2 regions of the Marinobacter sp. LQ44 genome follow, and region 2 is predicted to be linked to the other one. Evidence: predicted binding sites of a transcription regulator. Region 2 holds the regulator's gene; the other holds the start of a gene.
What was found. Region 2 encodes FliA, which starts transcription of late flagellar genes. Its sites were predicted from a motif close to CTAAAGTTTNNNNNNNNNNNGCCGNTAA; they were not measured.
Positions count from the first base shown of each region.

Region 1: a site for FliA is predicted at 5,864-5,891, ahead of flgM (flagellar biosynthesis anti-sigma factor FlgM). Genes of this name have one in related genera too.

Region 1 is NZ_CP014754.1:444,284-458,898, forward strand. Features, by position in the region: gene ASQ50_RS02100 (isochorismatase family protein) at 1-488, shown strand, start outside; gene ASQ50_RS02105 (hypothetical protein) at 583-948, opposite strand; gene ASQ50_RS02110 (LysR family transcriptional regulator) at 1,043-1,939, opposite strand; gene ASQ50_RS02115 (MFS transporter) at 1,949-3,130, opposite strand; gene ASQ50_RS02120 (CheR family methyltransferase) at 3,134-3,961, opposite strand; gene ASQ50_RS02125 (chemotaxis protein CheV) at 3,999-4,928, opposite strand; gene flgA (flagellar basal body P-ring formation chaperone FlgA) at 5,121-5,822, shown strand; gene flgM (flagellar biosynthesis anti-sigma factor FlgM) at 5,951-6,277, shown strand; gene ASQ50_RS02140 (flagella synthesis protein FlgN) at 6,285-6,755, shown strand; gene ASQ50_RS02145 (hypothetical protein) at 6,827-7,573, opposite strand; gene ASQ50_RS02150 (peptidylprolyl isomerase) at 7,776-8,372, shown strand; gene mnmC (bifunctional tRNA (5-methylaminomethyl-2-thiouridine)(34)-methyltransferase MnmD/FAD-dependent 5-carboxymethylaminomethyl-2-thiouridine(34) oxidoreductase MnmC) at 8,378-10,249, shown strand; gene ASQ50_RS02160 (CBS domain-containing protein) at 10,363-10,995, shown strand; gene ASQ50_RS02165 (hypothetical protein) at 11,014-13,701, opposite strand; gene ligA (NAD-dependent DNA ligase LigA) at 13,851-14,615, opposite strand, start outside.
Region 2 is NZ_CP014754.1:4,132,855-4,147,469, reverse strand. Features, by position in the region: gene motD (flagellar motor protein MotD) at 172-954, opposite strand; gene ASQ50_RS18970 (flagellar motor protein) at 972-1,712, opposite strand; gene ASQ50_RS18965 (protein-glutamate methylesterase/protein-glutamine glutaminase) at 1,712-2,872, opposite strand; gene ASQ50_RS18960 (chemotaxis protein CheA) at 2,917-5,010, opposite strand; gene ASQ50_RS18955 (protein phosphatase CheZ) at 5,031-5,816, opposite strand; gene cheY (chemotaxis response regulator CheY) at 5,837-6,220, opposite strand; gene ASQ50_RS18945 (RNA polymerase sigma factor FliA) at 6,380-7,123, opposite strand; gene ASQ50_RS18940 (MinD/ParA family protein) at 7,156-7,968, opposite strand; gene flhF (flagellar biosynthesis protein FlhF) at 8,039-9,355, opposite strand; gene flhA (flagellar biosynthesis protein FlhA) at 9,413-11,587, opposite strand; gene upp (uracil phosphoribosyltransferase) at 11,813-12,451, shown strand; gene ASQ50_RS18920 (uracil-xanthine permease family protein) at 12,454-13,707, shown strand; gene flhB (flagellar biosynthesis protein FlhB) at 13,990-14,615, opposite strand, start outside.

The DNA of each region.
Region 1 (14,615 bases), 750 kb from region 2:
TCCAGGAACGCCTGATGCCCGCCATAAGCCAGGGCGCTGAAGTGGCTGATCGTTGTACCTTGCTGGCCACCATTGCGGGGTTGCTGGAGGTACCGGTGGTGGGCACGGAGCAGCTACCCGAGAAGCTGGGACCGAATGTTGAGTCAGTGCGGGAACTGTGCAACGTCACCGTGGGCAAACATCACTTTGATGCCTGCCCGGACGGTTTGATTGATCAGCTACCGGAGGGGCGCCAGCAAATTGTCATCGGTGGCTGCGAAACCCACGTATGTATGCTGCAAACGGCACTGAGTCTGCTTGATGCTGGCTATAAAGTATGGGTGGTAGCGGATGCCACCGGCTCCCGTAACGACTTCGACCGGGATGTCGCACTTGACCGCCTGCACCAGAGTGGCGCCCGGATTGTCACTACCGAGATGGTGGCCTTCGAGTGGATGGTACATTGCAAGCACCCCCGTTTCCGGGATATTCAGGCGCTGATCAAATAATCTCCCCCATGGTTGGATTTAACCAAAAGCGGCCCCTCCAGAGGGGCCGAAAAAGAGTGTTATCCCGACGACAACATGATCAGATGTTACCTGGCTAGGAGGCGAGATTGTTACGCCAACCAGACTGGCCAAACTCATCACTGCCGAATCGTTCGTGGCCATTACCAATAGCCATCCCTTCACCAGCCGGCACTTCGAATACGTGGTAGGCTTCTGGTCCGAACGGATCGAGTGCGGTATCCAGGTACTCATAGGCATCTGGCACCGGCTCGCCGGACATGGCAACCCTGAACTGCCGCTCCACCATCGGGACCGTAACACTCAGAGGCTGCTGCACCCAGAGAAAAACAGCCTTCTGGGCGACCAGATACTCGCACCGAACCACTTTGCATCCCTCACGTAGGGTCAACGTGGTCGGCTCTTTTCCAGGCTCAAGACGGAACTTGTGAATGGTTTTCATGGCGATACTCCTTCAGAGGTTGCCAGACACAATTCCATCATGCACCGCCGAAGACTTCGAGAAAACAAGATTTATTGAGCAAAAATCATCGATATTATCGAGGTAAGTCAAAGCCGCTACAGATTGCCCGCACACCTTCATGGGCAACCTTCCGGCTTCGGGTGATGGCGTACAGTTGATCGGTTACCGCTTTGACAGGCGCAATTTCCTCCACCTGATATTGGCGGCACACCTCCTCCTTGATTGCCGTTGGCGCCGCAAACACGCCCAACCCTTCCCGCCCGAACACTTTGATAAGCGCACTGTCGTCTACCCGGGCCACCAGGTCCATCCTGACATTGCTGATGGTCAGCCAGTTCATCAGCTTCTGGAAATACGGCGCGTCCGTGGCGTTGGCCAGCAAGGGCTGATGATTGAGAGAGGCCGGAAAGTCGTCCCGAAGCCGCCCAGCCATCTCCGGGGCGGCAAACAAACTGATGGTAGACGATGTCAGGGGATGAACCGCGAAGCGATCTGTGACCGCTTCGGTCTGAGGCATACGGTCTGTCAGCACGACGTCCAGTTCTTTGCGTTTAAGACTGAGCAGCAAATCTTCGGCGCGGCCTGTTCGGCAATCCATGTTGACTCGCCTGTTCAGCTTCAGGGCCGGCTGCAATAACTGAAAAGCAATCAGCTTATGAATAGACGCCGAAACGCCGGCCGCTAATCTCAGCGGGCGATCAGCGGGGGCCAGACGCAAGGTTTCAGACAGCTCCCCAGTCAGTGCAAAAATGTCGTTGGCGTAGGACTGAACCAATTGCCCCAGTTCGGTCAGGACCAGACGCCGCCTTTCCCGGCTGAACAACTGCCCTCCGACCGATTCCTCGAACGTGGCAAGCTGGCCACTCAGGGTTTGCGGCGCAAGATCAAGTAGCTCGCTGGCTTTGGCAATCGAGCCCTCACGGCTGATGACCCAGAAATAATACAGATGCCTGAGATTGAGCTGATCCATCGCGCAGACCTAGTTTGTGGTGGCACTTCGTGATCGCAGTAACCAAACCGACATCAACACACTGTGCAGCAACAATAATGGTAACGCCACCAGTAGCAGGCTTGCCCAGCCAACCGAGGCAAGCACTGCGCCGGCACTCAATGCCGCCATCGCCTGTGCGGTGAACACCATCATGTCATTCAGGCCCTGAACACGGAAGCGCTCGGACTGCTGGTAGCCCTGAGGCAACAGGGTTGTGCCGCCAACGAACAGGAAGTTCCACCCCACGCCCAGTAATAGGAGGGCCCATAGATAATGGTGAAAACTGATACCGCTGGCCGCCAGCAGAATGCACGCCAGGTAGGCCAACAATCCCACCGTCATCATCAGCGGGATACCGACAACCCGGGTCAACCAACCGGATACAAGCGACGGAAGATACATCGCCATGATGTGCAACTGGATAACGCGTTTGGCATCGTCAAGTTCATGCCCGGCCAACTCGGTCATGCTTAAAGGAGTGGCGGTCATGATGAAACTCATCACCGCATAACCGATGGCGGCACCACTGATGGCTGTCCACACCAACGGATTTGCCAGAATCTCCCTGAGCGGCCGGCCTCCGCCCACCAGGGTTTCGGGCACCAGCTCTGCCTTTGCCCGGTAGCCAAATACCAGGATAAAAAACGCCAGGACCTGCACCACAGCCAGCCCGAGCCAACTGTACAAAAACGGGTAAGACTCAGATTTTCCGCTGCCCAAGCCGGCCACTTCTGGCCCCAGCCATGCGGCAACCAGCCCACCCAGCAGCACTCTCGCTGCCGCTGAGCCGGCCATATCCTGCGCTACCGACTCCATCGCAGCAAAACGGTACTGGTGCACCACCGCCAGGCCCGCCCCGCCCAGAACGGAAGCAAGACACATCAGCGTGAAGTGCGATTGCCAGGAAGCGTAGGCCCCCAGCAAACCGGCAAGCATGCCTGTAAGGGCACCCAGAAGCATTACCTGCTTTCGCCCTATCCTCTCCATCAACCAGGTAGCCGGCTTGATAGCCAGAACCGTGCCGACCACCACCAATCCGACCGGCAAGGTGGCCAGTTCCGGCACGGGCGCCAGCAACCGTCCCTGGATGGAGCCAATGAATACGATAAACGGCGCGGTGCACATGGCCAGCGCCTGGGCCGCCACCAGCACCCAGACATTCAATGGCATGAATTATTTCTTCCTGTAGATAATGCCGGGGTGGCACTGAACCATTTCGTACAGATCAGGCAGACCGTTCAGGGATTCAGAGGCACCCAGAATGAGATAACCACCAGGGTTGAGAGCCCCATGCAATCGAGTGAGGATGTCTTTCTTTAGGTCCGCAGAGAAATAGATCAGTACGTTTCGGCACATGATGATGTCGAACTTGCCAAGCATATACCGTTCAAGCAGATTGAGTTCCTTGAACTCCACCATGGCCTTGATTTGCGGTTTTATCTGCCAGCCACCGTTGGCAGATGGCGAGAAGAACTGCTTCTGCCGCTCAGGCGAAAGTCCACGGCCGATGGCGATCATCTCATACTCGCCCCGCCGGGCCACTTCCAGAACGCTTTTGGAGATATCCGTCGCAGTAATTTTTACGTCCCGCAACTTTCCGGGCCGATTACGCCGGAACTCATCTACCACCATACCCACCGAGTAGGGCTCCTGCCCGGTGGAACAAGCGGCAGACCAGATGCGAAGTGGCTGCAGCGAATTGCGCTCGGCAAATTCCGGTAACAGCTTATCCTGCAGAATGCGAAACGGATGGTTGTCGCGAAACCAGAGGGTTTCATTTGTGGTCATGGCGTCAATGACGAGTTCTCGCAGCCCACTGCGCCCCACTCGCTTGAGGCGATCGAGAAGTTCACCCAGCGAATTCAGATTGTTTTCTTCAAGAATCCTGCGTAATCGGCTCTTCACCAGGTACTGCTTGTTGTCACCCAACAGAATGCCACAAGCGTCCTGCAGGAATGTCTTGAAGGCTTCGTATTCCTGAGGCGTAATTTCCGCTTTCATTGGATCTCTATCGTGGGTAAGTCCATGAGCCAAGGCATCAGTTCTGGTCAATAATTTCCATTACCCGCTCGGCAAGCTCGTCAGGGCTGAATTTCGCCATAAAGTCATCGGCACCGACCTTCTGAACCATCGCCCGATTAAAGACCCCGCTCAGGGACGTATGCAGCATCACATACATGCCACTCAGCGCAGGATTCTCCTTGATTCTGGTCACCAGGGTATAACCGTCCATTTCCGGCATTTCCACATCAGAAATGATCAACGACAAATGATCGCGGGCAGTGGAACCATCCCCTGTAATTTCCTTGAGATAGTTCAGTGCCTGTTTACCGTCGTTCTTTGTGACCACTTCCATGCCGATCGCGGTCAAGCAGCGCTCAATCTGGCGTCTTGCAACGGATGAGTCGTCAACCACCAGCACTGGCAAATGCCCAGGTACACGTTCGGCACTGCGAGTTTTCAGCTCTTCGGTGACATCTTCCCTGAGCGGAGAAACTTCTGCAAGAATCTTTTCTACATCTATGATTTCTACAAGTTTGTCGTCAATCTTGGTGACCGCCGTCAAATACACATCCTTGCCGGCGCCCTTGGGTGGCGGCAGGATATCTTCCCAGTTCATGTTCATGATCCGGTCGACACCGGTCACCAGAAAGCCCTGGGTTTTGCGGTTGTACTCGGTGATGATGACAAAGCTTGTTGCCAACTCTTCCTGTGGAATGCCGGCCATGCCAATAGCCATGCTCAGGTCGATGATGGGAATGGTCTCGCCACGAATATGGGACACGCCCCGAACCACCTGGCGGCTGTTAGGTATAGATGAAAGCTTGGGGCATTGCAGGACCTCTTTCACCTTAAACACGTTAATCCCGTACAACTGCCGGCCCCGCAAACGGAACAACAACAGCTCTAGCCGGTTCTGACCAACCAGCTGTGTGCGCTGGTTAACGCTGTCCAACACCCCTGCCATAACTTTCCACTCCTGGCGTGCCTTCAGTCGGCACAGAATTTGCTGAGTCACTATAGAACAGCTTGCTTACGCGAGCCTGGGCCAAAACATTGACGCCCGGTGTCCGATCAGGGTTAACGGCCTAAGTGCCGTTTTCCTTAACGGAACTCGCATAAAAATGCCTAACTGACAGCATAGGACAAAGCAGTGCAGATGCGAACCATCTTTTTAGCGACCTTTTGCCTATATATGGTGGGCCTGAATAGCGCCGCTGCGGCCACCACTGCAACTGAGATACGGGACGCCGCCGGCAGGTTTCTGGCAGCCTGGGCCGAAGAACAACGCCAGAACCAGTACGATGTCCGATTCACCGTTGGCAGCATAGACAGCCGACTGAGTCTGACGGCCTGCGAACAGCCTCTTGAAACCGCCTTTACCAATGATCCCCTGCGGACCACATCGCCATCGGTGATGGTGTCCTGTGCTGGGGAGCGCCCTTGGCGCATGTATGTTACTGCCTCGGTTGAAGTGCACGGCCCTGCCTTGGTGGCTGCTCGCCCCCTGGCCCGCGGTGAGCGCATCAGCAGTGAACTGCTGCAGGAACAGCAGGTGCAGATCAACGCCAGCCGCAGGGGTATTCTCACAGATACTGAACAAGTATCCGGCATGTTGGTGAGGCGCCCGGTTAATGCCGGATCGGTGCTCACGCCGGACCTGCTCGAAGCTCCCAATGCCGTTGAGCGGGGCGATCATGTTATCATCACCGCCAAATCCGCAGTGTTCTCGGTCAGTTCCCGAGGCAAGGCGCTGGCCAGTGCCAGTGTCGGCGAGCAAGTAATGGTTGAGAATCTGCAATCAGCACGCACGGTTCGGGCAACGGTCACGGCTCCTGGCCGGGTGGAAATTGCCATGTAACGGCAAATCCGTGCCCAGCGGCAAATTTTTTCCGTTTTATTCTAAAGGTCGGCTAAACGCTGCCGATAAACAGACATAAACTCGATTCCGCCACCTCTGAAGGTGGCCACAGGCAAGCAGGTACCCTTATGTCAGTTGACTTAAATGGAATTGGCCCCGGCCAGGTCAACACCACCAGAACCACGGCCGACAAAGCAACAGGCAGCCAGAGTGCGCCCTCCACGGCTGGAGAGCAGGCAAAGGCTCAAAGCACGGCTGCACGCGGCGACAACGTCAGTCTCAGTAATCAGGCCAAAAACCTGAAGCAGCTGGAACAGAAACTGGGCGATTACCCGGAAATGGACGACGACCGCATTGCGCAGATTCGCGCAGCACTGGAAGATGGCACCTACAAAATTGATGCAGAGAAACTGGCCCAGAAAATGCTTGAGATGGATAAAAGCATTTTCGGGTGAGTAAAACATGGCTGCAATCATTGAATTGAAGACCCTTCTCTCAGAAGACATCCGCCAGCTTGAAACCCTGGCGGATCTTCTCAACCAGGAAAAACAACTCCTGGCGTCCTCCGACATCGCTCCGCTCCAGGAAATCACCACTCAGAAAAACAACATCCTGACGGATATCCGTGAGCGTGCGAAACAAAAGATCCGCCTGTTGGTGAACATGGGGTACCGACCGGATGCCGGCGAGCCCTCCAGATTTATCCGTGCCGGTGGCATGGAAGACCTGTACCAACTCTGGAAAACCGCCGATGGGCGCCTTCGTGCTTGCCAGGAACTGAACCAGAACAACGGTCGTGTTGTCGGACACCTTCAAAAACGCCTGACGAGGCTCACGGACATCTTCCGTGGCACCTCTGCCCAACAGAAGCTTTATGGTGCCAAGGGCGAACAAACCAGTGTATCCAGCGGCAACATTCTAGCCAGCGCCTGACCGACCCGGCAAACAAAAACGCCCGGATGGGCTATCCGGGCGTTTTTCGTCAGATTCACCTTACCCGTGCATTAACGGGTGTAGATCGTCATTTGGGAATCCGGATGAAACCGTATGTTGTGAATGCTCACGTTCCCCATGGATGGACTCTGATTGCCGCTCACGCGGATGTTGTCCATCCGGATCTCCTCAATCCGTTCGGGAAACGCCAGCCTCAAGGCACCATCCTCTCGAATGGAATATCGAGGCTCACCCTCCCTGTAGTGAACACCAGAGATGGTCAGGTCGGAATCGAGGAAACTGAGCACTGGCACAAAAATGTTGGCGGCCAGTTTGATTCCCTCTACTGAATCGAGTCCGGCGAGTTCCGGATCATCAACAACGCCGCCAGCATTTCCCGGCATTGCGGCAACCGTTTCAATACGCTCCAGCAAGCCCACACTGCTTTGAGCCGTTACGCCGGCCATATCGCTGTCAGACAGGGGCGCAAAGCCCCCCTTTTCATATAACTGACCGACCTGCGCAGGCATGGATGCCGCGCTGGTATTGCCAGCCGCCAGCGACACCAACGGCTGAAACGGCAACGTCACCATGGTAACCAGCGCTGCCGCATTACGATAACGGGCCTGGTGCTTGAGAACACGATGCAGTTCCTTGTCAGTCACCCAGCCAGCGGTGATCAGCACTTCGCCCAGGCGCTGCCCGGTTTCCCGCTGCAACAACAACGCCTCGTCCAGCTGACCTTCCGACAAATAGCCGCGATTGATCAACAACCGGCCAAGCCGGGACTTTTCTTCAAACCCCTTACGGATTCTCACTAGGCTCCTCCCGCATTCAGAGTGATCACCGTACAACCAGGCCCGGTATTGATAATGATTAAAGCGTAGCCCAATCCCCTGGCCTACGCTGTTCTGATTTGCACTTATTCAGGTAAGGATCTGTTAAGATCTTCGCTAATTTTGTTCTATCCGGATTGTCTCAGGATTCCTGATAACAACTGAAACTGTGAGAGCCTCTGAAATGACAAATATCGTAAAACCCGTATCAACTGTGATGTCAGTCCTGTTTGCCGCCATCGCTGCCCTGATGCTGGCCACTCCGATTCAGGCCGAAGAACTGCCGAAGGTTCGCTTTGTGACCTCTGAAGGGGCCTTTGAGCTTGAGTTGCGCCCTGACGTAGCCCCGAAAACCGTGGAGAATTTCCTCTCCTATGTCGAAGACGGATTCTACAACGGTACGATCTTTCACCGGGTGATTCCCGGGTTTATGATTCAGGGCGGCGGATTTACCGACACCATGGCCCGTAAACAGACCAAGAACCCCATCGTTAACGAAGCTTCAGCAACCCTGCCTAATCTTCGGGGCACCGTGGCCATGGCCCGAACCAGCTCTCCAAATTCAGCAACCTCTCAGTTCTTCATTAATGTCTCTAAAAACGATTTCCTGAATGCTGGTGTGCGTGGTGCGGGCTACGCGGTCTTTGGCAAAGTCACCGAAGGCATGGGCGTGATCGACAAGATTGCCGGCGTACAAACCGGACATCGCCAGGGCATGGCGGATGTTCCGGTTCAGGCCGTCGTGATCGAGAAAGTGACTCTGGTTAACACTGAAGACTGAGCACCATGCATTCCCCCGGCCTGCCGCCGGCCATGGAGCCGGCAGAACTTGTCTGGCGCGACGGCGTGCCCGAATCCACCCGGTTTGGAGACGTATATTTCAGCAGGGACAACGGCCTGGCAGAAACCCGGTATGTTTTTATCGGGCATAACCAGTTGCCGGAGCGGTTCCAGCAGGTGCCAGACGCCGGCCACTTTGTGATTGCTGAAACCGGTTTTGGCACGGGCCTGAATTTTCTCGCCGCCTGGGCGGAATGGTTAAAGTGGCGCTCGGCCGATGACAGCGCCATTCTGCACTTTGTGTCGGTAGAGCGATTTCCCCTGCGCCGTCAGGGCCTCGAAAAGGCCCTGTCGTACTGGCCCGAGCTAACCCCCCTGGCAGCGGAGCTTATCGAACAGTACCCTCCACTGATCAAGGGCACTCATCGGCTGGTGCTGGCCGGAGGTCGGGTTCGGCTTACCCTGTATTTTGGAGATGTCCTGGACGCCTGGAAGGATCTCACTTTTACAGCCGATGCCTGGTTCCTTGACGGCTTCGCCCCGTCGTTAAACCCGGACATGTGGCTGGATGAAGCCATTGGTCTGATCACCCGCCACAGCAAGCCCGGAACGACCCTGGCCACGTTTACCGCCGTTGGCCGTGTGCGGCGCAGCCTTGCAGAGGCCGGCTTCGAGATCGCAAAAGTCCCCGGCTTTGGCCGCAAGCGGGAAATGCTTGCAGGAGTTTACCCGCCGGAGACGGCGCCTGGCCAGAAGACGAGAACTGGCACGGTTGCCGTTATCGGTGCAGGGATTGCCGGCGCCCTGCTCGCCCGTAACCTGGCGGAACGCGGCGTTCAGGTGCTGCTGCTGGACCAGGCGCCCCGCGCCGGTTCTGCGGCATCGGGCAATCCCCAGGGTGCGCTCTACGTAAAACTCGGCGTTGAGTACAACGCACAGACTGAGCTTGCTGCCACTGCCCTGAGTTTCAGCCAACGCTTTTATCGGCCATGGCAAAACTGCTTCTGGCACCCCACAGGGCTGCTGCAACTGGCAACCGGCGATCATGAAGCCGATCGCCAACGGCGGTTCTGTGAGCGCAATGATTACCCGGATGACCTTCTGGAACCCGTGGATGCAAGCCGTGCGAGCAAACTGGCAGGCATTTCCGTCAATACTGGCGGTCTCTGGTTTCCTGGCTCTGGGTGGCTTGAGCCTGCAAAGGCCTGCGAACATCTGGTGGAGCACCCGCTGATTGAAACACGATTCAGTTATCAGGTCGCCAACCTTCTGCCATGTAACAACCAATGGTGTATCCGAAATCACTCTGGCGAAGACAGCCGCGCAGACGCTGTGGTCATTGCCGGAGGTCACGAAAGCCCCGCCCTGGTGCCCGTAGGCGGGCAGCTCCGTTTGAAAGCGATCCGAGGTCAGGTTACTGAACTACCGGAGGCAGACTTCAACCTGCCTCAAGCCGTAATCTGCGGAACCAAGTATGTCAATCCGGTTCACGGCGGCCGTGCGGTTACTGGCGCGACGTTCGACTTGAAGGACGGCACCCGGCACCCTACCCGCGCCGGCCATCAGGAAAACCTCGATGAGCTGCAACGCTCACTGCCATCTGTCGTTAAAGGGTTGCTGCCCGATCCGGATCAGCTGCAAGGGAGAGTGGCCTTTCGCTGCACCACCCACGATTACCAGCCGGTCGCCGGCACCATGCTGGATACCGAGGGGAACAAACTGAACGGTCTGTATCTGCTCACCGGCCTGGGTAGCAAAGGGCTCGCCTGGGCCCCCTTGCTGGCAGAATACCTGGCAGATGTTATCAGCGGCGAACCCCGGTGCCTGCCTGCACCACTGGCGAAGAGACTGGAAACCGGGCGGCTATACCGAGCCTGACACTTACTCAGGCGTAATGAAGGTGGCCTACAGTTTTATGACATTCTGCCGTTACCATAAAAAGAGCTGCTCTGCATTGGGATGTTGCAGCAGTCAGATGGGAGAGTGAGCAAATGTCTATTTTCGTCAGTGAGCCGGGCCGCCCAATCGGAACCCGATTACCGGAAGCCTTGCGAAGTCGTCGCGTTGGTGATGTCACCGAGCTGACAGAGTCTGGCGCTATCTCACCGGGCCACAGCGAGGCCACAGACGCGGAATTTCAGCAGGCCGCCAACAGCGGCAGGCACCGTGCGCTCCAGGAGTATGGCACGGCAGCAGCCGGAGAACGGCGCGAGGAGCGCGTGTATCTGCCTGTTTCGGCAATCTGCTCACCAGCGCTGTACTCAGTGCCCGCCACGGCTTCCATGGGTGAGGCCATGTCCTGTATGGAAGATAACAATGTACACCACCTGGTTATCCTGGCCGACCACAATGTTGCTGGCCTGATCGACCTGCGCTGGCTGTTATCCTGGCTCCACGACAACCCACCGCAAGCGGTAAACCAGAGCCTGGCTCAGATTGAACTGCCAGCTTTCCTGACCGCCTCTCCGGAAACCGATGCCCACCAGCTCGCACGGCTTATGCTCGCCCATCAATTGAATGCTGCACTGGTTGTTGACGCAAAAGGTCAACCATCGGGCATTGTGACCAGCACCGACTATCTGAAGCTGTATGCCAACGCTAGCCGCCACCAAGGGTCCGTTTGAGGGCTCGCACCTGAACCTTTACGGGCCCTCGGAGGTCAATCCCCCACCCTCTGGCCCAAACAGGCGAATTGTCCGTTCACCCCCCAGGTCTACCAATGCGGTAATTTCATCATCCCGGTAATTTTTCAGCCTTAACACGCTCAAGCCCTCTTCCTCAGGCTGTAGGCGCCAGCTCCGATAAGCCGCCTCTTCCTCACCACGATTCAGCCTTGCCAGGATGGCATGCCGAGTGGAGGGATTCGCCGACGCTTCCGCGAAGATCCCATCAGTGGAGCCAGCAACGACCATATCGCCGTTAAACAGCAGGCCCTGGCTCAGCTCCACGATGGCAGTGTCATTCTCATCATTGGCCGACAACGCCGTACCAATGGCACCCGAGGTACTGTAACCGAGGGCGAACCCGGCCTGGCTGTTGACACGTGTGCGAATAAGTTCGTCAGCATCGTCGTCGTTGACTTCCACCCGATACTCAAAGGGGCCGTCACCAATCAGCCAGGCACTGCCATCACCATAAAACCCGTGCCGAAGTATCTCCGCAGACTCTTCTCCAACCTGGTAAACCGCCACCGTTCCTGTGGCGCTGCCACTGAAGAAGAAGGGACCGGTAACCGCCGTGCCGTCGATCGATGATGGCGCAAAGCCAAACAGCAGGGGGCTGAGAGCGGCCACACTGCCGCCGACCACATTGTCATCCCCCCCAGAGCCCACCTGGCGCGCCCAGGCGACCGTTGGCACCAGTACATCGCCATCGGGTATGGTATCGATTCGTGTAAGGAATGCGTCGATACCGCCGGCCGACGACTCTCCATCCCATACACCGTCGGTTTCACCAGCGATCGCAACATAACCACTGCCAGGGTTGAGCCCAATCCATCGAACACGGTCATGTCCGGCGGTGCCCACCCGGAACAGGTCGTCCCAGCGCAGCTGGTACTCGCCCTCGCTCAGTCGATAAACACCCACAATCACGTTATCACCGGCCCCGGCATCGCCTGATCCGATCAGCTCATCAGTAGTGAATGCGACGGCCATTTCATATCGGGTTACCCGGACGGTGTCCTCAGTCACCCGGCGCTCCGCCACATCCACATAGACCTCGGGGCGAGCTGAAGCATCTGCAAGATCCGCAACAACCACGGGGTCGCCAAGCAAGGCGCCAGTCTGATCATAAATCCGCACCTGCACCTGACCGTTGTGAGTCCCGGCCACAAAGTAGCGGCCGCCATGACCAATGGTAAAGTCCGTCGCGACAAACCCGTCATTCCAGACAATGGACTCTGTCAGGCGATTGAAGCTGAGTCTCAACAGATTATCGCTGGCACCTCTGGCATACCCTTCCCGGCCCGCCTGGAACCGGCTATCAACCGCCAGGTTCGAAAACCGGTCGTGCAGGTCATCCGGCGCAGCATAGCTGCCACTGGCGCGAACCTCGAAAAGCAATTCATTCTGGCCAACGGGGAAGCTTAACGTATCGTTTTCCACGCCCTCCTGTTCAATAACGAACTCGGTGCCCAGCCGTGCCGTAGAGCCTTGGGCGTGCGTTAAACGCACCTTGATGACGTCTTCCCGGTCACCGGACAGCGTGGCACGATATTGACCGGTAGTACCGGTGTTCAGTGTGTCTCGCGGGCCACCGTTGAGCGTTTCAATGGCGACCGTCGGTTCATTGTCACGAATGGTCAGGTTGGCTCGCACCCCGTTATCCGAGGCACCCAGAGCGGCAATGCCCGTGCGCACCTCGGTTAAATGAAGCTGCGCCAGTTCGGAAGGCTCAGGGATGGTGTCGTCAATGACTTCCAATGGAATGTAGCACTCAGTGATACCTGGCTCGAGGGTAATCAGCCCCCGATCCTTGATGCCGGCGTCGTTCTCGTAGTACTCGATGTACGTCAGCTCCTCGCCCTGTTCATCCACCGGGAACGCGCTGTTGCTGCCCTGCGCAACAATGTCGTTACCGATAATGGCACGGCCGAGGTTGTCACTGCTGTATTCGCACCGCTGGTGCGGCGGACTCTGCTCGTCGTCACAGTTATTCTCATCGAATTCCGAGCGCAGCTCGAACGCGATGGAAACCCTTGTCACGGAGGGTTGGTCCAAAAGAACCTTTGCAAACACGCGATTGGTTGGAGAAGTGACTGCCTTGGACTCCTTAAACGAGCCATCGTCGTTGTACAGGTCAATCTCATAGTCATGCTCGCCGACCACATCCAGGGCGGGCAGCTCACAACGGGTTCGGGAGCTGTCGGAAATGTCCGGGCTTTCGCCCTCGGTGAACGACGGCGCCTCCAGCGACACTACATTCCGTTTGACTTCAACATCGAATGGCTGGAACCCGGCCATGCGGCCATCGGTGGTGACGATGTCGATGTTGTCGTTTCTGCCCAGATCGGCCTCACCTCTCGCGCCCCCGGAAAGACCAGGAACGCCGCGCATGATGATGCCCTGGCGGGCTTTGTTGCTGGTATCCTCCAGCGCCAGCCAGGACGGAGCGTTGGTCAGCGAGTAATCCAGTATGCTCTCACCGCCATAAGCTCCCCAGTTGTAATAATACTCAACCCCCAGGTAAGCCGTGGTGGGCGGCGCACCCAGCAGCGTGGGCTGGTCGGGGTCTTTTTCGGTTTTACAGCCGGCAGACACCAGTGCAATCAGGGCCAGGCCAAGGAGACGGCCAGAGCAGAAGGTGCGGGGGAGCAGATCGGCGCGCATGCAAAAATCCGTTTCATGACGTTGTTGTTATGGCGGTGCCAGGGGGCGTAAAGCACCCCATTTACACACCGTTACAGATCAACGCCATGTTAGCCAATTTGTACGCTGCCGGATCTGCGCGAGTTCTCAGATTCACCGGCCGGGCCGCATCAGCCTTCTATGCCATGCTCCTTCAACAGAGCGAGAAGCCCATCTTCATCCAGCACAGGCACTCCCAGTTGTTCCGCCTTGGCCAGTTTGGAGCCAGCGGCCTCGCCGGCCACCACACAAGCGGTTTTCTTCGAAACACTGCCGGCCACTTTGGCCCCCAGCTTTTCCAGTTTTTCCTTCGCCTGGTCCCTTGTCATTTGTGACAGAGTGCCGGTCAGCACCCAGGTTTCCCCGGCAAGGGGTTTGGCCTCGGCAGGGACCACCTGCTCTTCCTGCCAGCTTACCCCTGCGTCTCTCAAAGCCTGCAGGGTTTCCTGGTTGTGGGGCTGGTCGAAGAAACTATGGATATGGCCCGCCACGATAGGCCCCACGTCTGGGACTGCCTGTAGGGCCTCATCGTCCGCCTCGGACACGGCTTCCAGGGTACCGAAATGTGAGGCAAGCGACTTCGCCGTAGCCTCCCCGACTTCCCGGATACCCAGAGCGTACAGAAAACGCCACAACACCGGATGGCGGGCGCGATCAATCGCGGCAACCAGATTAGCAGCGGATTTATCGCCCATCCTATCCAGGCTGGCCAACTGGAACCGGGTAAGCCGATACAGATCCGCCACGGTGTTCACCATGCCTTCATCCACCAGCACTTCAATGAGCCGGTCACCCAGACCTTCGATATCCATGGCCTTGCGGGAAGCGTAATGACGAATAGCTTCCTTGCGCTGAGCGGGGCAGTACAGCCCCCCGGAACAACGAGCGACCGCCTC
Region 2 (14,615 bases):
TGGCTATGCCCGACAGAAATACCGGCCGCTACTGACCATATCGGCACGCTGGCCCGGAACTTGACTGTCCGCTGTCCGTTTTACGCGGCAAGCCTTTGCCGATCCGGATGATAAAAAGACTGTAATACAGTAAGCGTGCCAGTTCGGCCATACGCATCTGCCACCGGCAGATTAGCGAACGGCACCACGAATACTGGCGTCTCGGGAAATCAGAAGCACAACCCGGCGATTACGGCGCCGCCCTTCTTCGGTGTCGTTTCTCGCTACCGGCTGGTACTGGCCGTAACCCACCGCCGCCAGACGTTCGGGCTCTACACCTTCCATCATCAACATACGAGCCACGGCCGATGCCCTGGCGCTGGAAAGCTCCCAATTGGATGGAAACCGGCTGGTTCTTATTGGCTGGTTATCGGTAAACCCTTCCACCTTGACCGCGTTATCGCGGTTGCGAAGCACTGTCGCGATTTTTTCGATGACCTGGAATGCATCGTAGTGAGGTTCGGCGTCGCCACTACTGAACAGCATGCTGTTTGGCAGGTTGAGCTCCAGCCAGTGTTCATTGGTTTCCAGGCTGACCACGCCCTGACTGATCAGTTCATCAAACTCCATAGTCAGTTGATCTGCCATGGTTCTGAGGGCTTGTGTGCGGCTCTCGGCATCCAGTTGAGGATTGCGAGGGGCTTCGGTGACTGGCGGGGGAATGACGTCTTCTGGTGAACTGGTCGGGGCCCGCAGTGGCTGGTCGCCCACCTGGACAGGCTGCACCGAGCGCTGGGGGGCGTTAAACACGCCTGTCAGGGTTTCGGACAGAACTTTGTATTTACCCTCGTTAACGGAAGACACCGAGTACATGACAACAAAAAAAGCGAACAGAAGCGTGATGAAATCCGCGTAGGAAATCAGCCAACGCTCCTTGTTGTGCAGGTCATCCTGGGGTTGTCTGCGCCGGCGCATAGGCTATTCCGTCCTGATTACTGCAGGAAGCCCCGCAGCCTCAGTTCAATGGATTTCGGGTTCTCACCCTCAGCGATGGCGATGATGCCATCGATCATCATGTCTTCGTAGCGGGTACGTTCCTTGACGATACTTCGCAACTTGTTGGCGACAGGGAAAAACAGCAGGTTGGCCAGGGCCACGCCGTAGATGGTGGCTACAAACGCGGTAGCAATGCCGCTACCCAGAGACTGCGGGTCTTCAAGGTTGGTCATCACCTGAATCAGGCCCATGACCGCCCCGATGATACCGATCGTCGGCGAATAACCACCCATGGCTTCATAGATTCGCGCCGCCTCAAGGTCCCGCTGTTCACGGGATTCCAGATCCACTTCCATAATGCTGCGGATGGCTTCCGGCTCAGCGCCATCAACCAGTAATTGCAGCCCCTTGCGGGCAAATTTCTCCGGCTCCCGCTCTGCCAGGCCTTCAAGGCCCAGCAAACCCTGCTTACGAGCTTTGACGCTCCAGTCAATGACCTTGCCAATGCCATCTTCCAGGCTGATGTAGGGCGGAACGAATACCCAGCGAATCTGTGTCATGGCCCGTTTGAGCATGGGCCAGGAGGTTTGCAGAATAGTGGCCGCCAGTGTGCCCCCAACCACGATCAGCCCGGCAGGCCCATTGAACAGGGAGCCGACGGCACCACCTTCGAGCAGATTGCCACCCAGGATGGCTACAAAGGCAAGGATGATGCCCAGCAGGCTCAGAATATCCATCAGCTCACGCCTTCAACCAGCCGGGGGCCCACTTCATCAAGCGGCAGGATTTCGTCACTCAATCCGGCCTTGGCGACGGCCATGGGCATGCCGTAGATCACCGAGGATTTCTCGTCCTGGGACCAGACCACCGAACCGGACTGCTTCATCATCCGGCAGCCTTCCTTACCGTCTGCTCCCATTCCCGTCAGGATGACGCCCAGGGTTTTTCCCGGGAAGCTGCGGGCAAGAGAACCGAAAGTGACATCCACACAGGGTTTGTAGTTCAGCCGTTCGTCACCCGGCAGGATCCTGACCCTCGCCTGACCGCCACGATTTTCGATCATCATTTGCTTGCCGCCGGGCGCCAACAGGGCATGACCAGGCTTCAGGATATCGCCATCCTCTGCCTGCTTGACCTGAATACGGCAAAGTTTGTTCAGGCGCTCGGCAAAAGCCGGGGTAAAACTGGCAGGCATGTGCTGCACCAGCACAATGGGAGCCGGGAACGACGCCGGCAGTGCGGCCAAGACCTTCTGCAGCGCCACCGGTCCTCCTGTGGAAGTGCCAATTGCAACCACGCTGTAATGTCTTGGTGCGGCTTTCCGGGAGGGCCGCCTTGGCGTTTCCGGCTCGCGGGTCGGCTCTGGCTGGACCGGGGCTGAGCGGTCGCGGGTTACCGGTCTGGCGGGCCGCTCTGGAGGCTGCGGCGCTGCCGGGCGCGAAACCCCGTGACGCGGCGCTGCCGGGCGCGCAACCGGAGCCGCAGAACGACCGCCGGGCTTGCTGCCGGCCACGTCAAGAATCCGATCGATGAGGATTTTCTGAAGTTGGCTGGTATCCCGGGCAATTTCCTCGAAGTTCTTGGGCAGGAAGTCCACTGCCCCGGCTTCCAGGGCATCCAGAGTAACCCGCGCGCCCTCATACGTCAGAGAGGAGAACATCAACACCGGGGTCGGGTGCTTTTTCATGATTAAACGAACCGCCGAAATGCCATCCATCACGGGCATTTCGTAGTCCATGGTAATCACATCAGGGCGCAGCTTTTCGGCCAGCTCCACCCCTTCACGACCATTGGTTGCCGCACCGACAACCTCGATCTGCCCCGAGGCCGTGAGGATTTCCGTCAGCCGTTTGCGAAAGAACCCTGAATCATCAACAACCAGGACAGAAACTGTCATCCATTTCTCCTAAACAATCCTGCATGTTGTCTGCCCTGGCACCGCTAACCGTAATGTTGAAGAAGGCTGGGTACGTCAATAATCAGGGCAATGCGGCCGTCACCGGTGATGGTGGCCCCGGCCATACCGGGCGTACCCTGTAACGCCCGCCCCAGGGGCTTGATCACCACCTCTTCCTGGCCGATCAGCTGGTCCACCACGAACCCGACCTGCTTTGTACCCATGGCCACAATCACCACATGGGCGTTTTCCGGCTCTTTCTGACCAGCCGCGCCATGTACCAGCCAGCGCTTGATGTGGAACAGCGGGAATACCTTGTCACGAACCACGATGCATTCCCGGCCATCGACGATGTTCGTTTTCGACAGATCGAGATGGAAAATTTCAACCACGTTCACCAGGGGCAAGGCGAAGGACTGATCGCCCAGCATGATCATCAGCGTAGGCATGATCGCCAGGGTGAGCGGCACCTTGATAAGAATGCTGGTGCCCTTGCCCTGTTCAGACACGATGTTGATCTGGCCGTTAAGTTGGCCGATCTTGGTTTTCACCACGTCCATGCCCACGCCCCGGCCAGACACATCGGATATCTGTTCCTTGGTCGAGAAACCGGCGGCAAAAATCAGGTTAAAACACTCGTTATCGGTCAGTCGATCCGCTGCATCCTGGTCGTACAGCCCCTTCTCCACCGCTTTTCGGCGCAGAACATCAGGGTTCATACCCGCGCCATCGTCAGAGATGGAAAGCAGGATATGATCCCCCTCCTGTTCCGCTGACAGGGTAACGGTGCCAGCACGGGGCTTACCGGCCTTCTCTCGCACCTCTGGCATTTCAATGCCATGATCAACGGAGTTTCTTACCAGGTGAACCAGCGGGTCGGACAGCGCTTCGACCAGGTTCTTGTCCAGGTCGGTTTCTTCCCCGTGCATCACCAGGTTGATTTCTTTCTTCAGCCCTCGGGCCAGGTCTCGTACCACCCGTGGGAAGCGCCCGAATACCTTTTTGATCGGTTGCATGCGGGTCTGCATGACCGCCGCCTGCAAATCGGTGGTCACCACGTCGAGGTTGGCGACCGCCTTGTGCATATGTTCATCTTCGCTCTCGGAGCCCAGACGCTGCAGACGATTACGGACCAGCACCAGCTCACCCACCATATTCATGATGTCGTCAAGGCGCTTGGTATCCACCCGCACGGTGGTCTCAGCTGTGGGCGCCGCATCTCTTGCCGGAGCGGCGGGGGCTGCCGGTTTGGCTTCCTGCTTGGCGGGTTCCGGTTGTTTTGGCTCCGGCTTCTTTGGCTCAGGCCTGGCCGCAGGCTCAGGTTTGGTCTCCCCTGCGGGGGCTGCACCAGGGCTCTTGCCTTTGCCGTGCAGCTCATCCAGCAGATTTTCAAACTCGTCATCGGTGATCAGATCATCACCAGTGGATGATTTTGCCGGTTCTTCTGGTTCCGGCTCCGGCGGGGTGTCGTTATCAACAACCGGGGCGCCGGCAAACTGGCCTTTGCCGTGCAACTGATCCAGCAGGGCTTCAAATTCGTCGTCGGTGATCTCGTCGCCGTCTGATCCGGCGTCATTGGCGGAGGTGTTTTCCGGTGCGGCCGCCGGCTGTTGCTCCGCACCTTTTTCATCGGCCAGGGCATCCAGCAGTTGCTCAAACTCTTCGTCGGTAATATCACCGGAATCATTGCCCGCACCCACGGCAGGTTCGGGTTCTGGGGTTGGCGTTACCGGCGCTGCCGTGTCGCCTTCCGGCTTGGCAAGTTCATCCAGCGCGGCGATCAATTCGTCCGGAGCCGGCGTCGGCTCTTCACGGTTACGAACCTGATCAAACATGGCGTTGACGTGGTCCAGGGCTTCCAGCACCACGTCCATCAATTCGGAGGTAACCTTGCGCTTGTGGTTGCGAAGGATATCGAACACATTTTCCGCAGAGTGACAGCAGTTGACCAGCGCTTCGAGCTGCAGGAACCCGGCACCGCCCTTGACCGTGTGGAAACCACGGAAGATGGCGTTGAGCAGGTTGCTGTCATCCGGATGCTGCTCAAGATCTACCAGCTGCTCGGACAGCTTTTCGAGAATCTCGCCGGCCTCAACCAGGAAGTCCTGCAGGATCTCTTCGTCGGCATCAAACGCCATGCGTCACCCTCTATAATCGTTCAGAAACCGAGACTGGATAACAGGTCATCAACGTCGTCCTGCCCCGAAACTACATCATCACGCTCCTCAGCCTTGATCTGAGGCCCTACCCCTTTTTCGGCCGATTCTTCTTTTTCTTCAATCTGGTGCACAGTGCCGGTGAGCTGGTCCACGTGGCTGGCCATCACCACCAGGCCAAGCAGGTTCTCTTCGACTTCTTTCACAAGGGCCGTGACTTTCTGGATAACCTGCCCGGTAAGATCCTGAAAGTCCTGGGCCAGAAGGACTTCAGACAGATTGCTGTACAGGGTATCGGAATCTGTCGCCAGGCCCGCAAAGAAGCGATCAATGCGTCCGTACAGTTCCCGGAATTCTGCCGGCTCCATTTCCCGACGGCGCAACCGCTGCCATTCGTCTCGCAGGGCGGTCGCTTCGTCGCGCATGGTGTGCGCCACCGGCATGCTTTCTTCGACCAGGTCCATGGTGCGATTGGCCGCCTGGCTGGTCATCTGGACAACGTAGGCCAGCCGATCCGAGGCATCGGACATCTTGGACAAGACTTCTTTCTGCTCGGCACTGCGGGCGTCTATCTGAAAATTCCGGATAGCCTCGTGCAGGCTCCGGGTCAACCGCCCCACTTCCCGATAGAGGCTCTGGTCGCGAACTTCACTTAGCTCGTTGATCACCGACATTGCCCGGGCGTAGTTACCGGAACTGATGCATTCGGCCAACTCCGAACTCTGCTGCTGGAGCTTTTCGGTTACCTCCGGGTCGAGGCCCTGATGGTTCTCGTTCTTGTCAGTCATGACAGCCATCCGACCTCTGGTTACTGGATTCGCTCGAAGATCTTCTCAATCTTTTCCTTGAGAACGGCAGCAGTAAACGGTTTGACGACGTACCCGTTAACGCCGGCCTGGGCCGCCGCCACAATCTGGTCACGCTTGGCCTCCGCAGTTACCATCAGCACCGGCAGGTTCTTCAGGTTCTCGTCTGCCCGCACCGCCTTGAGCAGATCAAAACCCGACATGCCTGGCATGTTCCAGTCGGTCACCAGGAAGTCGTACTTGCCGCTCCTGAGCATGGGCAAGGCAGTGTTGCCATCGTCCGCTTCATCCGTATTGGTGAAGCCAAGATCGCGCAGCAGATTCTTGATGATTCGCCGCATTGTGGAAAAGTCATCCACAATGAGAATTTTCATGTTTTTGTCCAATGGGACCTCCAGTCAGTAACACCCGGATTTCATTAAGCCTTTTGAAAGTCTAGCAGGCCGCTGCTTTAACCGCTTATTGTGTGTTGTTTGGCCGCGTTGTAAAGCGCCGGTTACCAAAATCTACACAGTTACGCGCCGCGCGGTCAGCGCCGGCCCGGTTTATTCTGGCTCGTCTTCCCGCCAATCGGACAACCGTCCCCTGAGACGAAGGGCCGCCTGGCTATGAATCTGGCTGACCCGGCTCTCGCTGACGCCAAGCACCGCGCCAATTTCCTTCAGGTTGAGCTCTTCCTGGTAGTAGAGGCTCAACACCAGCTTTTCTCGCTCAGGAAGCTCTTCGATTGCCTCTGCCAGGCTTTTCTGGAATGCATTTGATGCAATGCCATCCAGGGGATTATCGCTGGCCTCTGTTTCTTCTATCGGCAGCTCCCCGGATTCATTGAGCTCATCAAGGCTAAAAAGTCGGCCACTGTTGGCGTCTGCCAGGGAGGCATGATATTCCGACAGCTCAATGCCCAACTCTTCGGCAACATCAACATCCTGGGCCTCGCGCCCGGTGCGGTCTTCAACCGTCTTGATGGCTGCGGCGATACGGCGGGCATTGCGGTGAACGGAGCGGGGAACCCAGTCGCCCTTGCGGATTTCATCCACCATGGCACCGCGGATACGAATACCTGCGTAGGTTTCAAAGGTGGCACCCTTGCCGGTGGAATAGCGTTGCGCAGCTTCCAGCAGGCCGATCATGCCCGCCTGCATGAGATCTTCAAGCTGGACCGAAGCCGGCAAACGGGCCATCAAGTGTAGGGCGATTTTCTTGACCAGCGGCGCATGCTCCTCAATCAGCTGAGAGGGGCCTTTTGCGCCAGCCTGATGGTAGATTCCCAGGTTTTTCGCCAATGTCATGTATCCGGTTTTCTTATAGGACTGGATTCAGATCAGACTTCGACGAGCCTCTCCACGAAAAACTCCAGATGCCCTCTTGGCGATGATGGCAGCGGCCAGCTGTCCACTTTCTCTGCCAGGGCACGGATCGCCAGCGACGCCTTGGCCCGTGGATAGGCATCCAGAACGGCCCGCTGCCGCTGGACGGCTTTTTTGACGGCTTCGTCGTAAGGCACGATACCTACATATTGTAGTGCTACATCAAGGAAACGCTCGGTGACACGGGTCAGTTTTTCATACAGATGCCGGCCTTCCTGCTCGTTTCGCACCTGATTCGCCAGAATACGGAAACGGTTGGTGCCGTAGTCGCGATTCATCAGTTTGATCAGGGCATAGGCATCGGTGATCGAGGTAGGCTCATCGCACACCACCAGCAGCAATTCCTGGGAGGCCCGCAGGAAACTGACGACGGACTCGGAAATACCGGCTGCAGTGTCAACAATCAGCACATCAATCTGGTCACCCAGCTCGCTGAAGGCGTTGATCAGCCCCGCATGTTCCATCGGGCTCAACTGGGTCATACGCTGGGTGCCGGACGATGCGGGGACAATCTTGATACCACCCGGGCCGTTGACCAGCACGTCCTTGAGGTCGCACTCGCCACTGAGCACATCCTGCAGGTTGCGATTGGCGGTAATGCCCAACAGCACGTCGATATTGGCAAGGCCAAGGTCTGCATCCAGCAACACCACCCGTCGGCCTTTCTGGGCCAGCGCGATACCGAGGTTGACGGACACATTACTCTTGCCGACACCGCCCTTGCCGCCGGTAACCGCAATCACCTGAACCGGATGTGGTCTGCTCATACTGTTATCAGTCTCTTACTGCGTTCTTGTGTGGGCACAAACGGCAGCGCACCGGCTGTACCACCGGGCCTCAGGCCCCTTCTGCAACGGCCTGGCCGTGCTGCATTGTTTTCAGGCGTTCTACGCCCAACCGCACCAGAGGAATGGCCTCTGCCCGGTGCAGGTCTTCGGGAATCTTCTGGCCATCGGTATACCACGCCACTGGCAGGCCGGTTTCCATGACAAAGCCCAAAGACTCACCCAGTGTCAGCGCTTCGTCAATCTTGGTCATGACGCAGCCTGCAAGGTTTGCCATCTTATAGCAATGCCACACGGATTTCATGATGCGCGGCTGGCTGGTGGCAGACACGACCAGATGGGTACGGACATTGTGATCGCTCCGGGCCAACTCCGCCAGCTGTTCCTGATAACCGCGATCCGAGCTGGTCAGCCCGGCGGTATCAATCAGAACCAGGTGCCGATCTGACAATTCCTCCAGAATGTCATCCAGGGAATGACTCTCGTCCACAACCCGAACCGGCACATTGAGAATACGGCCAAACACGAACAGCTGTTCATGGGCTGCCACCCGGTAGCGATCGGTGGTGACCAACGCCAGGGAATCCGGCCCATGCTCCAGTACATATTGAGCTGCCAGCTTGCCAATGGTGGTGGTCTTCCCAGACCCGGTTGGCCCCACCAGCGCATAGACGCCGCCGGCCTGAAGCCAGTGTTCCCGAGCGGTACGTACGCCGGTGGCCAGCATCTTCAGGGATTGCTTCCAACCGTCTTCCAACCTGCCGGCGCGATGCTGACGAGACAGAGAGGTTGCCAGCTCCGCGCCCAGGCCAAATTCCTGCAGCCGCTCTGCAAGCCTCTGCTGAACTGCATTGGATGCCGCGACGGCAGGCTTCTCGGGTACCGAGGTACGGCCGCTGACCATCTCTCTCAGGGAGTTGATTTCCGCTCTCATGCTCGCCAACTCATCCGAGTAGCCCGCCGCTGGCCGGCCACCTGCATTGCCCACCGAGGTCGACCCGCCAGCCAGCTCACCTGACCAGTCGGCAGCCGGCCGATCGTCAGCCAGTGCACGATCATATTCCGCGCCGATACCCGCCCGCTTCTCCCGCACTTCGCGAATGCGATTGCGTGATCGGTTCAACTCTTCTTCCAGCCGACGATGCTGGTCTGCCTGCAGCTCCGCCAGGCGGGAGCCGTTGGTGGCCTGTGCCGCTCTCTCGCCAAGGCGCTGGCGTGCCATATTTTCGTCATAGTCCAGGGCCGTCACAATTTCGACGCCTCCGTCCACCCGGCGATTGGACAAAATAACGGCATCCGGTCCCATCTCATGACTGACCTGTTTCAGGGCTTCGGCCATGGTCTTTGCAAAAAACCGTTGTACTTTCATAGCGTTTCATCCTCCACCGGCGTGCCCGAATCGGGTGCTCGCCTTGCCCTGCCGGCCTTACTGACCAACAGAGGCGACTATCGTGATCTGTTTGTTATCCGGAATTTCCTGGTACGAGAGCACATGCAAACGCTCTACCCCATAACTGGCAAACTTTGCCAGCACTGGCCGCAAGGGCCCGGAAACCAGAAGAATCGCCGGCTTGCCCAGCATTTCCTGGCGCTGAACACTGTCCTGAAGGGACCGCTGCAGCTTTTCCACCATATTGGGCTCAAGCACCAGGCCAATATCGTCCTGTCCGCCGGATTGTTGACTCTGCTGAACTGACTTAAGCAACAACTGTTCCAGGTCTGGATCCAGAGTGATCACCGGTATCTCGGTGTCATTGCCACAGATGCTCTGAACGATCATTCGGCGCAGCGCCTGGCGAGCCAGGGTGGTCAACAGTTTCGGGTCCTGGCTTCTGGGATGGACGTTAACGATGGCTTCGGCAATGGAGCGCATATCCCTGACCGGCACTTCTTCCCGGAGCAGATTCTGAAGCACCCGCAACAGGACGCTCACGGAAATCGTCGTAGGCACCAGCTCCTCAGCCAGTTTCGGGGCCATTTTCTCCAACTGGTCCAGCCACTTCTGGGCCTCTTCATGGCCGATAAGTTCATGGGCGTGCTTTTGCAGAATCTGGTTAAGGTGGGTAGCCACCACCGTGCTGGCATCCACCACGGTGTAGCCCAGAGTCTGGGCCTGGTCTTTCTTGTCAGGCTCAATCCAGATGGCATCCAGGCCGAAGGCCGGGTCTTTGCCGGCAATGCCTTCCACCTTGCCGAACACCTGACCCGGATCAATGGCCAGCTCACGTTCCGGGTGAATCTCCGCCTCGGCAATGGTCACACCCATCAGGGTAATGCGATAGACGTTCGGCATAAGGTCCAGATTGTCCCGAATGTGCACTGACGGCATCAGGAAACCCAGATCCTGAGACAGTTTTTTGCGAACCCCCTTGATGCGACTGAGCAGCTGCCCGCCCTGGGATTTATCGACCAGAGGAATCAGCCGGTAGCCCACTTCCAGACCAACGATGTCAACGGTCGCCACATCATCCCAGCCCAGCTCCCGGGTTTCACCGGGCGCCGGCAGCGCCTGTCCTTCTGCGCCGGACCGATCCTGAACCACCTCGCCACCGGCACGGGGCGCTCCACCAGCCATGCCGCCACGACCGGCGTAAACGCCCTCTTCTTCCACAGTCTGGCTTTGCTTTTTCCAGATCAGCCAGGCCGCACCGGCCGCAAGGCTGCCCAATCCAAGGAAGGCAACATGGGGCATGCCCGGAATCAGGCCCAGGATAATCAGGATGACGGCGGCAATACCGATGGCCTTCGGCGCGTTGAACATCTGATGAATGATCTGCCCGCCCATGTCCTGGCTGGCCGTTACCCGCGTTACCATGATGGCAGCGGAAGTAGACAGCAACAGTGATGGAATCTGGGCAACCAGGCCGTCACCGATGGTCAGCAGCGCGTACCGCTGCATCGCCAGGCCAAAGTCCAGGCCATGCTGGAGCATGCCGATCGAGATACCACCGATGATATTGATCGCAAGAATCAGCAACCCCGCAATGGCATCGCCCTTCACAAACTTGGACGCACCATCCATAGACCCATAGAAATCCGCTTCCTGGGCAATCTCCGAACGGCGGCTTTTGGCCTCGTCCTGGTTGATCAGGCCCGCGTTCAAATCCGCATCAATGGCCATCTGCTTGCCGGGCATGGCGTCCAGGGTAAAGCGGGCACTGACTTCCGACACCCGGCCGGCGCCCTTGGTCACTACCAGGAAGTTGATTATCATCAGGATGGCAAACACCACCAGACCAACGGCGTAGTTACCGCCGATCAGAACCTCACCGAACGATTCGATCACCTTACCGGCGGCATCGCCACCTTCGTGACCGTTGAGCAGGACAATCCGGGTAGAGGCCACGTTCAACCCCAGACGCAGGAGCGTGGCAACCAGCAGTACCGTCGGGAACGACGCAAACTCCATGGGCCGAAGCGCGTACACACACACCAGCAGGATGACGATGGACAAAGTGATGTTGAAGGTAAAAAACACATCCAGCAGGAAGGCCGGCATGGGCAGGATCATCATACCCAACAAACCCATCAGCATCAGCGGAATACCGATACTGCCCCGCGTCAGGGTTTTGACGTTACTCAGAACTAACGCTCTGTCCATGCTGGATACTTCTCCGCTCTGCCGTGCTTTCCGGAACTGTCAGGGTCGAAAATCTGACGCGGCGCGCCAATCTGGGAGAATTATCGCAAGAACCGTACCAGGCCTTACAATTTTTGATATTTACGGCACGACCAGCGCCTGACGCAGGCGCCCAGATACGGTATCCTTGCGCCATTTATTGCATCCGAATCCAAGCCCGAACATTCGAACACACAGGTGACCCCAATGCCGATCCACGAAGTGAAGCACCCCCTGATCCGCCACAAACTCGGCCTGATGCGCCGCGCAGACATCAGCACCAAGAATTTTCGTGAACTGGCACAGGAAGTTGGCGCGCTTCTGACCTACGAGGCGACCAAAGACTTCAACCTGCAGGAAAAGACCATTGATGGCTGGGCCGGGCCGGTGACCGTGGAACAGATTCACGGCAAGAAAGTCACCATTGTGCCGATTCTGCGCGCTGGCCTGGGCATGCTCGACGGCGTGCTGAGCCTGATCCCGGTGGCACGAGTGAGCGTGGTAGGCCAGATCCGTAACGAAGACACCCTGGAAGCTGAAACCTATCTGGAAAAACTGGTGGGCGAGCTGGACCAGCGTATGGCCCTGATCATCGACCCTATGCTGGCCACCGGTGGCTCCATGATCTCCACCATCGACCTGCTCAAGAAAGCCGGCAGCACCGAAATTCGGGCCCTGGTGCTGGTGGCCGCCCCGGAAGGTATCGAGAAAGTACTGGAGAAACACCCGGACGTTTCCATCTACACCGCTTCTGTTGATGAGCGCCTGAACGAAAAAGGCTACATCCTGCCTGGCCTGGGCGATGCCGGTGACAAGATCTTCGGCACCAAGCAGAAGGACGTCTGAGCATGCAGGAACACACCAATGAATCCGTATGGAAGCAGGCACTAGCCGGCTCCCAGATGCTACTGGTCGCCTTCGGCGCCCTGGTATTGATGCCCCTGATCACCGGGCTGGACCCCAACGTGGCGCTGTTTACTGCCGGCGTCGGCACCCTGATTTTCCACATAGTCACCGGCGGCCAGATTCCCATCTTCCTGGCCTCATCCTTTGCCTTTATCGCACCAATCATCGCCGCCAAAGGCCGCTTCGGGCTGGAAGAAACTCTTGGGGGCCTGATGGCGGCCGGCATCCTGTACATCATCCTCGCCGGCGCCGTGCGGGCACGGGGCACGGGCTTTGTCACCCGCCTGCTGCCGCCTGTGGTCATCGCCCCGGTGATTATGACCATCGGCCTGGGACTGGCATCGGTGGCGGTGCATATGGCCTCTGGCCGCACCGGAGACGGCGCCGCCGAACTGGTGCCCTACAACACCGCCATTGTCATCGCCATGATCTCCCTGGCCGTCACCATCGTCATGTCGGTCTGGGCCAAGGGCATCTTCCGGCTCATCCCGATCATGTTCGGGGTGATCGTTGGCTACATCCTGTCCTGGTTCGCCGGCATTGTAGACACCACCCCGGTCCAGGAGGCCCCGTGGTTTGCCGTTCCCAACTTCGTCGCACCCGCCTTTAGCTGGGGCGCCATCCTGTTCATGATCCCGGTCGCCATCGCCCCGGCCATTGAACACATCGGCGACGTACTGGCCATCGGCAACGTCACCCGCAAAAACTACCTGCAAAAACCCGGTCTGCACCGCACCCTGCTGGGCGACGGTCTGGCCACCAGCGCCGCCTCCATGCTCGGCGGACCACCCAACACCACCTACTCCGAAGTCACCGGCGCCGTGATGCTGACCCGCAACTTCAACCCGAAAGTCATGTGGTGGGCCGCCGGTACTGCCATCGTCCTGGCCTTTGTCGGCAAGTTCGGTGCAGCCCTGCAGACCATTCCGGTTCCGGTTATGGGCGGCATCCTGTGCCTGCTGTTTGGCTCCATCGCCGTGGTCGGCCTGAACACCCTGATCCGCCACCAGGTAGACCTGTCCCAGTCCCGTAACCTGGTGATCGTTGGCGTGACCCTGGTATTCGGCATCGGCAACATGGTGGTTGGTACGCTGGAAGGCATTGCTCTGTGCGCGGTTGTCGCGATCGCCTTGAACCTGATTCTGCCAGGCGAGAAAGAAGCCTGGGGTAAGCGGATTCAGGAGCCCAAGGCTTAAGCAATGAAACCGGTCAGGTCGATACGAACTCGGCCTGACCTCTCTCCCCTAACAGCCGCCGGATTTCCATCCCGGCGTTGTCCGATTCAATTCACGAACGCTCTGATTCCTATACTGGCCAATTCGGTCGCGAGCCGTCGGCATGGCCTCCCAAAAATCTCGTAGGCCATGGATGGCCGGAGCGAAGCGCTCATGGATGAGCTCGTAGCGTTTTTTGGGAGGCCATGCCGACGGCTCGCCGCACCAAACCATCAGGCTACAATCAGAGCCAAGCTCCAAGATCTAAATATCGCGCCGCATCTCCGGCGGAATCGGAAAATCAGGCATGCCCGGTTTTGCCCCGCGCCCCTTGCGGAACTGCCGAAGCTGGAACACATAAGCCAGCACCTGAGCAATGGCCATATACAAACCGTCGGGAATTTCCTGCCCCACATCGGTATTGTGATACACCGCCCGGGTCAGCGGCGGCGTCCGCAGGATCTCTACCTTGTGCTCACGGGCAATCTCCATAATCTTGAAGGCAATCTCATCCGCCCCCTTGGCCACCACCACCGGCGCGCCCATCGAATCCTGGTTGTACTTTAACGCCACCGCATAATGGGTCGGGTTGGTAATCACCACATCGGCTGTCGGCACATCCTGCATCATCCGGCGCTGGGCCATCTCACGCTGCAACTGGCGAATCTTGCCTTTGACCTCTGGCTTGCCCTCGGTGTCCTTGTACTCGTCCTTCACCTCCTGCTTGGTCATACGCAGCTTCTTCTGGTGGTCGTAGATCTCGAAAGGTACATCAATCATGGCAATGATGATGGTGGCGCAGGACAGGATTAAAAAACTCCAGCCCACCGTCCAAACCACATGGGCCATGGCCGGGACTATCGGCTCCTCTGCGATTGCGAGCAGGTCAT